One region of the Planococcus sp. TJ-307 genome, then DNA from elsewhere that is predicted to be linked to it. Evidence: riboswitches for the same ligand, from Rfam matches in the RefSeq annotation. Region 1 holds a riboswitch; each other region holds the start of a gene.
What was found. Region 1 has a riboswitch for S-adenosylmethionine ahead of mtnK (S-methyl-5-thioribose kinase). Riboswitches for the same ligand answer to the same signal wherever they lie in the genome.
Positions count from the first base shown of each region.

Region 1 (3,474 bases):
GCTTTTCCTCGCAGTTCGGAAGTTCTCCCTGACAGGTTCACCGCATAAAGCGTTCGGTGTCCCGTTTCTTCATAGACATCATCAAGCACTCGTTTACCCGTGGTAATGCGGCTTTCAAAAGGAGTTAGTGGGTTATCAAATAGTATTTCATCATCTTTGACCAGATCCACGCCGCCTAATGCCTGCTGACGCAATTGAGCGGACAGGAAATCCAGGTCACGGCCGATGACGCCTTTAAAAATACTCATGAGAAGCGGCCGTCCTCCAACGCCAAGAGTGTCGCGAATTTCTTCGATGCCAAAGCGCGGTCCAGGAAAGTGGCTAAGCAGGTCGTGGCTAAACTCCAGATCCAATAGCTTTACTTCGCCATCCAACGACAATTTGCCGAAAACAGTAGTCAAAATGGCAGGCAGGTCAGCCGAAAAATTCACGCTTGGGTAGGCAATTTCAAGCTCTGCTTTTATTAAATCCGGTTTTAGCGGGTGGCGTTCTTGTTCAAATTCTTCGATGGACACGACATTTCCTTTATGGTGTTTCAGTTGTTCCTGTTCAAGCAGCGGCAAGTCAGTCCAAGAACCGATGGTTAGTCCCAAAGCGATGCCGTCCGCTTTTTTTTCGAACGAACCCGGTTTTCCGTAGACTTGATATGTAGCAGTCAAAACGCTCATGTATTCCACACTCCCATGCAAATTTTAAAAAATAAAAACCTCTTCAAATAAGAAGAGGTTAAGGGCGTTAACAACTTCTTATTTCTCAGCCACCGGTTCTGGCTGCAAGAATTAGCACCGTGTCCATCAATGGACCGGTTGCCGGGTATCATAGGGCTTGTCCCTCCACCTGCTCTAAATAAGAAAGATATGAAATTGGGTAAATATGATTTATTAAGTCAGACTATCGGTTTTTATCAATTGATATTCCACAAACCCGCTTCGTACGCGGAAAGCGTCTGCCTGAAACGATTTCTTCAACTATAAGATTAATAAAGTAATTCTGATTATTTCATGTGCGCAGAAATCTGTCAACTCCGTTATCATAAAATTGTTTTTATTGGAAAAATGGATTGACAGTTAATTCTGAATCGTGATAGGATTCTTTTCATAACTTAAATTAAATAACACGTAGTACTCTTATCAAGAGCTGGCAGAGGGATATTGGCCCGATGACGCCCAGCAACCGACCGTAATACCTTCGTGAGAAGGGGCGCTTTATGCGCCAGGATGAAAATCCTGCAAGGCACGGTGCTAATTCCATCAGAAATTTATTTCTGAAAGATAAGAGGCATGGAATCTCTTATTCTGGCCTCTTTCTTTTATGAAAGAGGCTTTTTATATTGCACATGAAAGGAAGATTTACAATGACACTTACGGTTCCCGCTACTTATAAAGCCTTAACGGAAGAAACAGCGATTGCGCTGGCAAAAACGGTTCATACATTTGACCCTGCTGCCCAATTGACTTGCCGGGAAATCGGCGACGGCAACTTGAATTATGTTTTCCAAATCGAAGATCCAAATACAGGAAAGCGGCTGATCATCAAACAGGCATTGCCATACGCTAAGATTATCGGCGAAAGCTGGCCGTTGACGTTAAAGCGCGCGACGATTGAAGCGAATGTCCTCAGAAAGCACGGAGAATTTGTCCCGTCACTCGTGCCAACAGTCTTTGCAACAGATGAAGAGTTGGCCATTACGGTGATGGAAGATTTGTCTCATCTGGAGATTGCGCGGGAAGGGTTGATCCACGGACGGAATTTTCCGAGATTGTCGCAGGACATCGGTGAATACTTGGCACTGACTTTATTCCACACATCGGATTACGGCTTGCATCCTTTTGAAAAAAAGCGTTTGGCTGCGGAGTTTTCCAATCCCGAATTATGCAAGATTACGGAAGATCTCATTTTTACAGATCCATTTTTTGATCTCGATACCAACGATTACGAACCGCAGCTTCAATCAGCGGCAGAAGCGATCTGGAGCAACCGGAAGCTTCAGCTCGAAGTAGCGAAATTAAAGAAAAGCTTTTTGACTGAATCGGAAGCTCTGCTGCATGGCGACCTACACACCGGCAGTATTTTTGCCAGCCAGACGGAAACGAAGGTGATCGACCCCGAATTCGGTTTTTACGGTCCGATTGGATTTGATGTTGGTTTGTTCCTGGCGAACTTAGTTTTCCAGTCGGTCACACGCGAAGATGAGAATCGCCAAGTGATGGTAGAAGATATCAGAAAGACCTGGGATGTCTTCGCTTCTTCATTCACCGAGCTATGGAAAAAACATAGTGTGGAATCGTTCAAGGAGACAGAGGGCTACCTGGAGCATGTGCTTGAGAAAGTGCTGACAGATGCAGCCGGTTTTGCAGGATGCGAATTAATTCGCCGAACCATCGGCTTGGCACATGTGAAAGATCTGGACAGCATCGAAGACGCAGGTAAGCGAATCGCCTTCAAGAAGCAAGCATTGCAGACTGGCCAGGTTTTGATTTTACAGCGCAAGGAAATCACATCGATCAACGATGTACTGCAAATTCTTGAGGAGGCCCGTACATGAGCATCCCCTTATCCATCAAATGGGACGGCCAGCAGCTGACCATTTTAGATCAGCAAAAACTGCCGCATGCCATTGAATATGTGACGCTTGAAACCGTCGAAGACGTTTACGATGCGATTCTTGCATTAAAGGTTCGCGGCGCACCCGCCATCGGCATCACTGCAGCTTATGGACTGGCTAACGGCGCCAAGCGGCACGATACGGATTCGTTGGAAGCTTTTCAGCAATACGTTGAAAAAGATGCCGCATACTTGAATTCTTCCAGACCGACCGCAGTCAATCTTGGCTGGGCGCTTAGCCGACTGAAAGATAAGCTTCGAGAAGCAGAGAACGTACCACAAGCCAAACTGCTGCTTCAGGCGGAAGCAGTCCAGATCCACAAGGAAGATGAAGAGTCGTGCCGCAGCATTGGCGAGCATGCACTGGTGTTGCTGCAAGAGCAAACGCGGGTAATGACTATTTGCAACGCCGGTTCGATTGCTACGGCCAAATACGGCACCGCACTAGCGCCATTTCATCTTGGCAGCGAGCGGGGCCGCGAGTTTGAAGTGTTCGCCTGTGAAACCCGGCCGATTTACCAGGGCGCGCGCCTGACGGTATGGGAGCTGCAGCAATCTGGTGTCGATGTTACATTGATCACCGATAGCATGGCCGCGCACACCATCAAAGCAAAAGGGGTGGAAGCCATCATCGTCGGTGCGGACCGCATTGCAGCGAATGGCGATACGGCCAATAAAATTGGAACTTACAATTTGGCCTTACTGGCTGCCGCCTTCAGCATTCCGTTTTACGTGGCAGCACCGGCTTCAACTTTCGATCTGTCGATAGAAGACGGAAGCGCGATTCCCATTGAAGAGCGCAACCCGGAAGAGATTACCCATATGAACGGACAACCGGTAGCGCCGCTTGGCACAAAAGTATTTAACCCG
Region 1 covers NZ_JBZDOJ010000001.1:119,906-123,379, forward strand. The annotation lists gene mtnW (2,3-diketo-5-methylthiopentyl-1-phosphate enolase) at 1-668, opposite strand, end outside; SAM riboswitch class I at 744-853, opposite strand; SAM riboswitch class I at 1,125-1,278, shown strand; gene mtnK (S-methyl-5-thioribose kinase) at 1,355-2,545, shown strand; gene mtnA (S-methyl-5-thioribose-1-phosphate isomerase) at 2,542-3,474, shown strand, end outside.

Region 2 (3,474 bases), on a different contig from region 1:
GTCTCCGAAGGAATACCGACGGACATTAGTGGAAAGGAAAGATCAGTCTAATGAATAAAATGACTCAACTGGCCACGGTTTTATTCATTAGCCTGTTTTTGGGTGCATGTGCACCCGAGCAGTCAATCGGCAAAGCGGTACCCGAAAAAGCAACGGTCACGGACCGTGATGAGCCTATTAAAATTGGGTTTTCCATGGATACGCTGAAAGAAGAGCGCTGGTTGAAAGACCAGGCGCTGTTCAAGAAAGCGATAGAGGACTTGGGCGCGGAAGTGGAGATTGTGGCAGCCAATGGCGACGATGCATTGCAGCTTGCTCAGGCTGAAACGCTGATTCAACAAGGCATCGACTTATTGGTCATTGTGCCGCATAACGCGGAAGCGACCGCAGCCATTGTCCATACGGCTCATCGCGCTGGAATTCAAGTGATTGCTTATGACCGGCTGGTGAAAAATGCAGACATCGATTTATACGTATCGTTTGATAACGAGCAAGTAGGCGAAATGCAGGCAGAGGCAATTTTAGAGCTGGTGCCAAAAGGGAATTACGTCTATATCGGAGGGGCAACGACCGATAACAATGTTCACTTGATCAAGAAGGGCGTATTCAACGTATTGCAGCCTGCCATCAACCGGGGAGATATTAAAATTGTTTACGATCAATGGACCGAAGACTGGTCACCGGAAAAAGCATTTCTCAATATGACCGAAGCCCTTGAAGCAAATAACAATCAAATTGATGCAGTCATAGCCGCTAATGATGCAACGGCTGGCGGTGTTATTCAGGCATTGGAAGCGCAGGGCTTAGCGGGCAAAATTCCGGTAGCGGGCCAGGACGCAGAACTGGCTGCTGCGCAGCGAATCGTCGGCGGTACCCAAACAATGACGGTTTACAAACCCATTCAAACCTTAACTGAACAAGCTGCTGCTCTGGCAGTCAGAATGGCAGAAGGGGAAAGCGTCACTACCGTAAAATCTGTCAATAATGGCAAGATCGATGTGCCATCCATTTTACTGGCGCCCATTCCAGTGACTGCTGAAAACATGAGGGATACCGTTATTGCAGATGGTTTCCATACCGGGACAGATGTTTACGGAGCGGGAAATGAATAAATGCTAATTTGCCCCCCAGCTTCAACCTCTATTCGGTAGCATTGTCTTTGGCTGCGAGCAGCTGCAATTCATGGAGCGTGTGTTGTTGAACTTCATTTGATAAAAAAGATTTGTCCAAGAAATTGCGCAAGTAGTTTTCCTTGGTGTTTCTGGACAGCTTAGTTTGTTTGAGAAGCTGTCTGGCATGATAAAGAAAGTCTAAGTATTGTTCATAGCTCTCGTCAAATTGTTCTTGCAGTTCGTGTTTGATTTTTTTGGCGAGCATCGGGCTTGCGCCATTTGTAGAAACAATGATGCTCAATTTGCCTCTGTTGAAATGTGCAGGAAACTGAACATTGCCAGACTCTGCTTCGGTAGAAGCATTGACCAGGCAATTTGGCGGGGCGGCTTTTTGTGCGGCGGCGTTAACGACCGGGTCGTTTGTCGCAATCACCAGCATGAAAGCCTCTTCGGCATCTTTTGGCTCGAACTTTTTTTGTTTCCATCCAATTTGTCCTTCTTCCACCCACCGCTGGATTGTCGGCGTTACGGATGGGCTAATCACGGTCAAGCTGGCTTTGCTGTCGAGCAACCCGTCCAGTTTTCGTTCAGCAATTTTCCCTCCGCCGACAACGACCACGTTTTTGTTTCCCAAATCGATCATGATGGGGATTACTGTCATCTTCTCCGCCTCCTCCATTCCTTTAATAGTATCAAATAAGTGCTTCACTGCACTGAATAGAAATGGTTCAACTCCCACCTCTTGTGGAGGATCTGTCCAAGGCAAATGAAGTGGTATATAGCCGTTATCTTTTCAAAAAAAATTATTCCTTTGGCCCTATGGCAATACAGCTTTTTCAAAAAAAAGTTAAAACATAGTTTGACACTCTGAATAGTATATTATATACTTTGTGAAATCAAATTTTTCAATTAATTTTCCAATGCCAATTGAATATGCATTCTTATCAAGAGAGACGGAGGGATTGGCCCTTTGATGTCTCAGCAACCCTCCTTTATGGAAACGGTGCTAACTCCAATAGGCTTTCATCAGCCTAGAAGATAAGAAGAGAGTTTTGTTTTTACGGACCTTCTTCTTGCCGAAGAGGGTCCTTTTCTTTTTGTCTGAACAGTTTTTAAGAAAGCAACAGAACACAAAACTAACCTTGGAGGTAATAACATGACGAACAAAGCACATGGTGGAGACTTGGTAAACAGACAGCTGACAGGCACCGAAAGAGAAAAGGCATTAAAGAATGCGGAAACACTTTCCACTTTATTCATTTCAGATTGGGCCATCTCGGATTTGGAACTGATCGGCATCGGTGGGTTTAGCCCGTTGACTGGTTTTCTTGGACAAAAGGATTATGAAAGTGTGCTGCATACATCGCGCCTCAGCAATGGCAACGTGTGGAGTGTACCCATTACATTATCGGTCACGACAGAAGAAGCAGACAGCTACGAGCTGGGCGATGAAATTGCGCTGAAAGGCAAAGACGGTGTCATCTACGGAACACTCGAGCTGAAGGAAAAGTACACGTATGACAAAAGGTTGGAAGCAGAAAAAATTTACGGCACGACAGAAGTAGCACATGCTGGCGTGGAAAAACTATACGAACGCGGAGATGTTTACTTGGCAGGTCCTATCACCTTATTAAATCGTCCGGACCATAGCGAGTTCAAAGAATTTCATCTGGACCCGGTTGAAACGCGCCAGTTATTCCAAGATCTTGGCTGGAAAACGATTGTCGGCTTCCAGACGCGCAACCCGGTGCATCGCGCACATGAATACATTCAAAAAGCCGCATTGGAAGTGGTGGATGGCCTCTTGCTGAACCCGCTCGTGGGTGAAACAAAATCCGATGACATTTCAGCTGCAGTGCGGATGGAAAGCTACCAAGTCATCTTAAAGCATTACTATCCTGCAGACCGGGCGCGCCTCGCCATCTATCCAGCTGCAATGCGCTACGCCGGACCGAAAGAAGCGGTTCTTCACGCCATTGTCCGCAAAAACTACGGTTGTACACATTTCATCGTTGGACGGGATCATGCCGGTGTCGGCGATTACTACGGCACATACGAGGCACAGGAATTCATCAGCCAGTTTGAAGAAGAATTGGGCATTCAAATTTTCAAATTCGAGCATTCATTTTACTGCAATGCATGCGAAAACATGGCCACGGCTAAGACATGTCCGCACAGCGCAGAAAACCATGTTCATTTAAGTGGCACGAAAGTTCGTGAATTGCTTCGCAACGGAGAAAAACCACCGAAGCAGTTTTCCCGTCCGGAAGTAGCCGATGTGCTCATCAAAGGCTTGCGGGAGACCGTTATTAGTAACTAATTAGGGGATGGTTGCCCGTGTCAGTCCAAATGATTTTTGTGC
Region 2 covers NZ_JBZDOJ010000003.1:392,712-396,185, reverse strand. The annotation lists gene AC4EHK_RS13490 (response regulator) at 1-58, shown strand, start outside; gene xylF (D-xylose ABC transporter substrate-binding protein) at 60-1,112, shown strand; gene AC4EHK_RS13480 (NAD(P)-binding protein) at 1,141-1,773, opposite strand; SAM riboswitch class I at 2,051-2,157, shown strand; gene sat (sulfate adenylyltransferase) at 2,269-3,432, shown strand; gene AC4EHK_RS13470 (SLC13 family permease) at 3,450-3,474, shown strand, end outside.
Region 2: linked by a shared signal. The riboswitch ahead of sat (sulfate adenylyltransferase) and the one ahead of mtnK (S-methyl-5-thioribose kinase) in region 1 are both predicted to bind S-adenosylmethionine.

Region 3 (3,474 bases), on a different contig from region 1:
GTTTGATGTGGACAATCCAGCGGGAGATCCTTCATTTCGGATCGTCCCGGCAGACGCCGCAGAGCAGGAGTTGACAGTGACGCACCTTTACTTCGACACAAAGTTCGCCAAAGCCGATCCGTCCATCGTCTTCCCGCTCCACCAGTTAAAGGACGCTGCAGTCGATGGAAAAATTGGGGGTGTTTCGGACATCCACATTGGATTGAACGGCGGCATCTTGGACACGACGACAGCCGAGAAAGATTTCATTCCCAAAGTGGTCGAATTGTTCCATAACGAAGGAATTGACGCCGCGCTCTTGGTGCCTGGCTGAGGATCTTGCCATAACGTGCTTGGGCTGTATGCCCGGGCTTTAGAAGCTTCACATATCCCAACCGCCATGGTCACTTTGTTCCCGGAAATTACCGACAAAGTCGGCGCTCCCCGCACCCTCCACGTCCACTTTAAAATGGGACGGCCATGCGGCGAACCGTTCGACTTTGATACGCGAAAAAGAGTGGTGGACCAATTGCTGGAGCTGTTGGCACTGTCTTCCGGGACTCGGGCAACTTATCAGGAAAAGCGATAGAAACAACGGAGGCAGATCAATATGAATGAAACAAAAGAGGTTTTAGATCCAGGTCCTTTCTTTCATGGGACAAAAGCGGAATTGAAGATTGGGGATTTATTGCAGGCGCAGCATCCGTCCAATTACCAGAACAAAAAATCCAATTACATCTATTTCACGGCAACATTGGAAGCCGCCAAATGGGGTGCCGAACTAGCGGCTTCTACTGCCAAAGAGAGAATTTACCTTGTAGAACCAGTAGGTGATTTTGAGAATGATCCGAATTTAACCAACAAGCGATTTCCAGGCAATCCAACACGCTCTTACCGTTCCCAATCGCCTCTTAAAGTAATCGCAGAGCTCGGTGTCTGGGAACGGCATACCGATGAACAACTTAGCACCATGCGGGCATCGTTAAAGGCGTTGCGTGAACAAGGAAAGGCCATCATCATTGATTGAATTTTTTACAATAGAAAAAACAGGATGTACATTTTCTTGCATTTATCTGGAAATTGCTTTATTGTGTAACACATCGACAAACCATTAACTTAATAATCTATTTCTTATCAAGAGAGACGGAGGGATTTGGCCCTGTGATGTCTCAGCAACCATTCTGTTACAGGATAAGGTGCTACTTCCAATAGGTGTTAGAGCCTAGAAGATAAGAAGAATGCATTTCCATACATGGGGCTTTCTTCTTTTTGAAGAAAGTCCCATTTTTTATTTGGGAAGATCGCACGTTAACTAAAAACTAAAAACCGAAAGTGGGAATGCAACATGGCCAATCCAATCACCGATCCAACGAAACGAGTCAATAAAGCGCCCTTCAAAGCAGATCACGTAGGAAGCTTGCTCCGCCCGGACAGCATCCATCAGGCAAGAAAAGAGTTTAAAGATGGCCGCATTACGGCAGAACAATTAAGAGCCATCGAAACAACTGAAATCAAGCACATCGTCGACAAACAAATTGAAGTCGGCCTGAAAGCTGTGACAGACGGCGAATTTCGCCGCACCTTCTGGCACACTGATTTCATGGCAGAGATTCACGGATTTGAAGGATACACGCCGGAAAAAGGCTATCAATTCAAAAATGTAGAAACGGAAGCTTACGATGTCCGCAATACCGGCAAAGCCACCTTCAATGAAAATCACCCATTCATCCAAGACTTCATTGAATTTAAAGAAATCGTTGGGGGCCGTGCTATTCCGAAGCTGACCATTCCAAGCCCAAACCAATTTTTCAACCAAGGCATTCGCAATGAGCGCATTTATCCGGATCTTGAAGATTATGCAACAGACATCATCCAAGTTTACCGCGATGCCTTCCAAGCATTCTACGCTGCAGGTGCCCGCTATATTCAAATTGACGATGTCTATATTGCAGGATTGTCATCACCCGACATTCCGTTCAATGACGGACAATACAACCGGGATTACTTGATCGACCTGGCATTGCGCGTTACCAACGCCGTTTTGAAAGATCAGCCAGAAGATTTGGCGATCACGACCCACCTATGCCGCGGCAACTATCAATCCGATTGGGCATTTGAAGGCAGCTACGCGCTCATTGCGCCAACACTTTTCGCCAAAGAACAAGTCGATGGCTTTTTCCTGGAATACGACGACGGACGTTCCGGCAGCTTCCAGCCGCTGGAACATATCCCAGCCGGCGGCCCACGCGTGGTGCTTGGTGTCTTCACTTCGAAAAACGGCGAACTTGAAGACAAAGAAACCATCAAAGCTCGCGTCGCAGAAGCAGCTCAATATGTCCCGCTCGAACAGCTCTGCATCAGCCCGCAATGCGGATTTGCCTCCACCCACCACGGCAATATCCTCACCGAACAGCAACAATGGGACAAACTGCGGTATATCGTGGAAGTTTCTGAAGAAATTTTTGGGGAGTGACTTGGAAAGCCCAACGCAGTCTTTGCGTTGGGCTTTTTTCGGTTGATTTACTTCATTTACGTTCTTAAAAGTATAAAATAGGTGTTCGGCTTCAGCTCACTGTCCAACTCAGTTGCCGATTCTCAATGCCCCATCTTTATTCTGTAATACAGCTAAAATACTCAACGCAGCGAGAAGGCTCGTCTTCGGGTTGCTCGGCATCGGATTGTTTTCCACTTGCAGCTGCAGTTTCCCGAAGTCCCCTTCTGCTTCAATTGTGTGCGTATTCCGTTCCATAGCCGGGTCGACAATGATGCGCACTGTCGTTTTCTCGATACCGATTCCCGCAAGTGCGAGTGTCATCGCGACGTTGACGTTTTTCGGGAATTTTTCAACGGCTTCATCTGCAGAACCTTCAAATAGTACTTTCTCTTGCTCTGCTTGAATCCCAAGCGATGCGGGTGATTTCCGTGTCGTAAGCTGAACCCGCTCCAAGCCACCAGCTGCTTTCGCCGATTGCAGGATGTCCAGTCCACCAATTGCACCGGAAGGCAGGAAAACCTGTGTTCCGCTAGACTCAGCCATAGCTTTAACATCAGTCAGAAGAGCGGCATCTTTAAAGACGCCGATACTGCTGACGACGAGGTCTTTTTGATGGGCAACGATCTCTTTCACGTAAAGATGAGCAGCTTCCACAGTCGCTGCCTCCACGACGAGATCAATCGGCGTCTCTAAGAATTTGTGAATATCTGTATGGAAATCGACCCCAAACTGTTCATGCAAACGGCGGCCCGCTTGCTGGTTGCGGCCAAAAACTGCCGTTATTCTTCTTTCTTTGGCTACCTTGTTGGTATTCACCTGTTCCAATAAATACGTGGCGATATTTCCTGTGCCGATGATTCCGATGTTCATCGTTTAGCCTCCTCATTTAAATAGGTATAGTCTACCGAATGTTGGATACTTACCTATACCCTAAAAAGCGATACTTGATGAAGATTCATTTTGGCAGACGACTTCTTCTAAATTTGCTCTACTAAAATAGC
Region 3 covers NZ_JBZDOJ010000003.1:217,058-220,531, forward strand. The annotation lists gene AC4EHK_RS12665 (glycine/sarcosine/betaine reductase selenoprotein B family protein) at 1-313, shown strand, start outside; gene AC4EHK_RS12670 (hypothetical protein) at 329-568, shown strand; gene arr (NAD(+)--rifampin ADP-ribosyltransferase) at 590-1,006, shown strand; SAM riboswitch class I at 1,108-1,215, shown strand; gene AC4EHK_RS12680 (5-methyltetrahydropteroyltriglutamate--homocysteine S-methyltransferase) at 1,325-2,452, shown strand; gene nadX (aspartate dehydrogenase) at 2,561-3,343, opposite strand.
Region 3: linked by a shared signal. The riboswitch ahead of AC4EHK_RS12680 (5-methyltetrahydropteroyltriglutamate--homocysteine S-methyltransferase) and the one ahead of mtnK (S-methyl-5-thioribose kinase) in region 1 are both predicted to bind S-adenosylmethionine.

Region 4 (3,474 bases), 220 kb from region 1:
CCCGAACCGGAAGAGCCGACCAGCGCCAAGATTTCCCGGTCCAGCTCGAATTGCATTTTTAAACTGAAATGGTCCAATTGTTTTTGAAAATCAACTAAAAGCATGGGCTCATTCCCTCCCGATTCGTATGGCCGTTTTTTTGCGCCAATAATTGACCCAAGTGATCGCAGCGACTCCAAGAGAGGAAATAATCACTACCCAAAACAAGGCTTTTTCCATATCTCCTGCTTCATAGGCAAAGTAAATCGCTAATGGCACCGTTTCTGTCACCCTTGGAATATAGCCGGCAATCATCAAGGTTGCCCCAAACTCGCCGATGCCGCGTGCAAAAGCAAGAATCAGACCTGCCAGAATGCCCGACCAGGCCAGCGGAAACGTGATGGTCCGAAAGATGCGCCATTCAGAGACACCCATTGTCCGTGCCACATTCTCCCAGCGAGGATCTACTTTTTCATAAGCTGCAAGGACGCTTTGGTACATCAGCGGCAATGAAACAACAAATGAAGCTATGGCCGCACCGATCCAGGTAAAAACAACACGGAACCCAAACCATTGTTCCAGTAAGATGCCGAGCGGACCATTAGCACCGAACAAAACAATCAAACCAAAGCCAATGACCGTCGGTGGCAAAACCAACGGCAGCAGTATTAAGGCTTCCACAAAGCTTTTGCCGAAAAAGTCGCGCCTGTTCATCAATCGTGCCAGAGCCAGGCTGACCAAAAACACAAAAAATGTGGAAATAACTGCAACTCTCAACGACAGCCATAGCGGAGACAGATCATAGGGCATCATGGTGTTTCTCCGTTTGGCGCCAAAAATCCGTACTCTTTAAGAACTTCCTGGCCTTTTGGACCAGTGACAAAATCCAAAAAAGCTTCTGCGGTGGGCTGTTTTTGGGAAGCCGCTACGACAGCACCTGGGTAAACCACAGGACTTATTTGTCCGGGCACTTCGAGCGTCCCGGTTATTTCCTGGGAAATAACCGCATCGGAGGAATAGATGACGCCGAGTTCAGCGTTTCCGCTCTCGATATAAGTTACTACTTGCCTTGCATCTTTGGCATAGACAAGGCGGCCTTCAAGCGGCTGCCATAAATTTTGGTTGGCCAGCGCCTGCTTCGTATAATTTCCTAGTGGTACACTATCAGGTTCTCCGACTGCAATGGTTTCTTCTGTACTCATTAATGTTTCCACAAAATCGGCTGTTTCCGGAAACTTTTCGAGCGAAGCCAGGACCAGCCGATTTTCAGCGAAAGATACAATGCTGTTTGATTCGACAAGCTGCTGCGATTGAAGCAAATTCATATCGTTTTCACTGGCAGACAAAAACAGATCCGCTGGCGCCCCTTGCTCGATCTGGCTCCGCAGTTTGCTGGATGATCCATAATTAAAGCTCAGTTCAATATCGGGCTCTGCCTTTTGAAATTCCTCTTCCATCTTCCCCATTACTTCCGTCAAGCTGGAAGCTGTTGAAACCAACAGCTCCCCGTCGCTTGCCGAAGTGTTGCTGCAACCGCTCATGAAGAGCGTCAAACTTATAAGACCGATCATTTTTTTCATTTGGAGGACTCCTCATTTGCATCAAGTAACGTTTATTTCCGATGACCAAAATTCTCTACGTCTTTCTAGTATAACGCCAGCGAGAGAGAAGCTGAATAATTTTCCGAATAATCTTGTAAGAAGCGGATAGATTAGGTAAAATGAGGCAAGCAAAAAATTAAATACTGCACCATCCTTATCAAGAGAGGCAGAGGGAAATGGCCCGACGACGCCCGGCAACCGCCAGTTCACGAACTGGAATGGTGCCAAATCCAGCAGAGCTTAGAAGTTCTGAAAGATGAGGAAGAGAAATTCACCAACAGACAGCCACTCTTCCACTTTTCAGCGGAGGAGTTTTATTAATTTTAGGGAGTGATTGCATGAAGTTGAGCAAAGCCGAACGGATTAAACGAACACGGGTCCCTGTAGTGGATCCTGCGCTGGCTGAACGCCTGCCGCCTGGACAAGTCTTGACCGAGCGCTTTCCTGTTCTGCACGAAGGCGAAGTGCCAGAATACGACATGGCTACATGGACATTGAAAATCTTTGGGCAGGTCGACAAGGAAGTCACCTTGCATTACGATGACTTGTTGAAATTGCCGCAAACGACCGTGACCCGCGACATCCACTGTGTGACACGCTGGTCCCGCTTCGACAATACCTTCACCGGCGTCCGCTTTATCGACTTGATGAAAGAATTGGGCGTCACGCCAAAAAGCGGCTACGTCATGCTTCACGGCGATTATGACTACACGACCAATGTTGCTCTGTCAGACCTTGACCGTGAGGATGTGCTGCTCGCCCATTCTCTTGACGGCGAGCCCTTGACGGCCAAGCACGGCTACCCGCTGCGTTTTGTAGTGCCCCAATTGTATTTTTGGAAAAGCGTCAAATGGGTCCGCGGTATCGAGTTTATCGATGAAAATCAGCCGGGCTTTTGGGAACAGAACGGCTTTCACATGAACGGCGATCCGTTCCAGGAAGAACGTTTTTCCGGTGAAGATTTGGAAATTCCGGATGACGAATGGGAGAAAAAAGATTTCGACTGATTCCAAAGATTATTCCCCATGAAAGTTGTTTACCCACAAAGAACCCGAGGAATCAGAAATGATCCCTCGGGTTCTTTGTGGAAACGAGCTATTTAGCCAATCCTTCTTTTTCCATCACACTTTCAATTTCTTTGATGGCGTCTTCTTCGTCTACTCCCACAATACTCACTTTAAACTCGGAACCGTAAGCAATCCCCAAGGACATCACCCCTAAAATAGACTTTAAATCCACCGTCCTTTCCTTATGAAGCAAATTTACTTGTGAATCGAATTTATTTGCCAGACTTACCAGAATGGCAGCTGGACGTGCATGAATTCCTGCCTCGTCTGTAAGTGTAAATTGTTTTTCCACCATAATGCTTCATCTCCTTTTTTCGTCGAATATCTATTGAATTCAAAAGGCGATCACTTTCATAAACTCTTCGTAGGTTCTGGCTTTGATCAGCCTTTCAACCAGTGCGCTGTTATGAATGATTCTGCCAAGTACATCGTACATAAACTGCAAATCTTCCCGGCTGTCTTCCATAACATTCAGCAGACAGACAAATTGAACTGGCTTATCTTTCCATATAACAGGTTTTTTCAGCGTACAAACCGTTAAAAAAGTCGTTTTGGAATGCGGTGTGATGGGATGTGGTATGGCCACTAAATTGCCAAAGGAAGTCGGTGCGGCTCTTTCGCGCTCGTATATCGCCTTCAGGCAGCCTTCGTCTACCAATCCACGTTCGAACAGTCTTTCGGTTAAGAATTCAAGAATTTCTTCTTTTGAGCGCAGCTCTTTTCCGAGAAACATTAAGTCTTTTTGAAAATATGAAGTGATGTTTTGCCCATCCTTTAAAATGAACTTTTCAATTTTTCGAATGTCCGCCTCTCCCAAAATCGCATTG
Region 4 covers NZ_JBZDOJ010000001.1:343,324-346,797, reverse strand. The annotation lists gene AC4EHK_RS01665 (ATP-binding cassette domain-containing protein) at 1-104, opposite strand, end outside; gene modB (molybdate ABC transporter permease subunit) at 109-792, opposite strand; gene modA (molybdate ABC transporter substrate-binding protein) at 789-1,559, opposite strand; SAM riboswitch class I at 1,732-1,843, shown strand; gene AC4EHK_RS01650 (sulfite oxidase-like oxidoreductase) at 1,925-2,587, shown strand; gene AC4EHK_RS01645 (phosphocarrier protein HPr) at 2,676-2,942, opposite strand; gene AC4EHK_RS01640 (BglG family transcription antiterminator) at 2,982-3,474, opposite strand, start outside.
Region 4: linked by a shared signal. The riboswitch ahead of AC4EHK_RS01650 (sulfite oxidase-like oxidoreductase) and the one ahead of mtnK (S-methyl-5-thioribose kinase) in region 1 are both predicted to bind S-adenosylmethionine.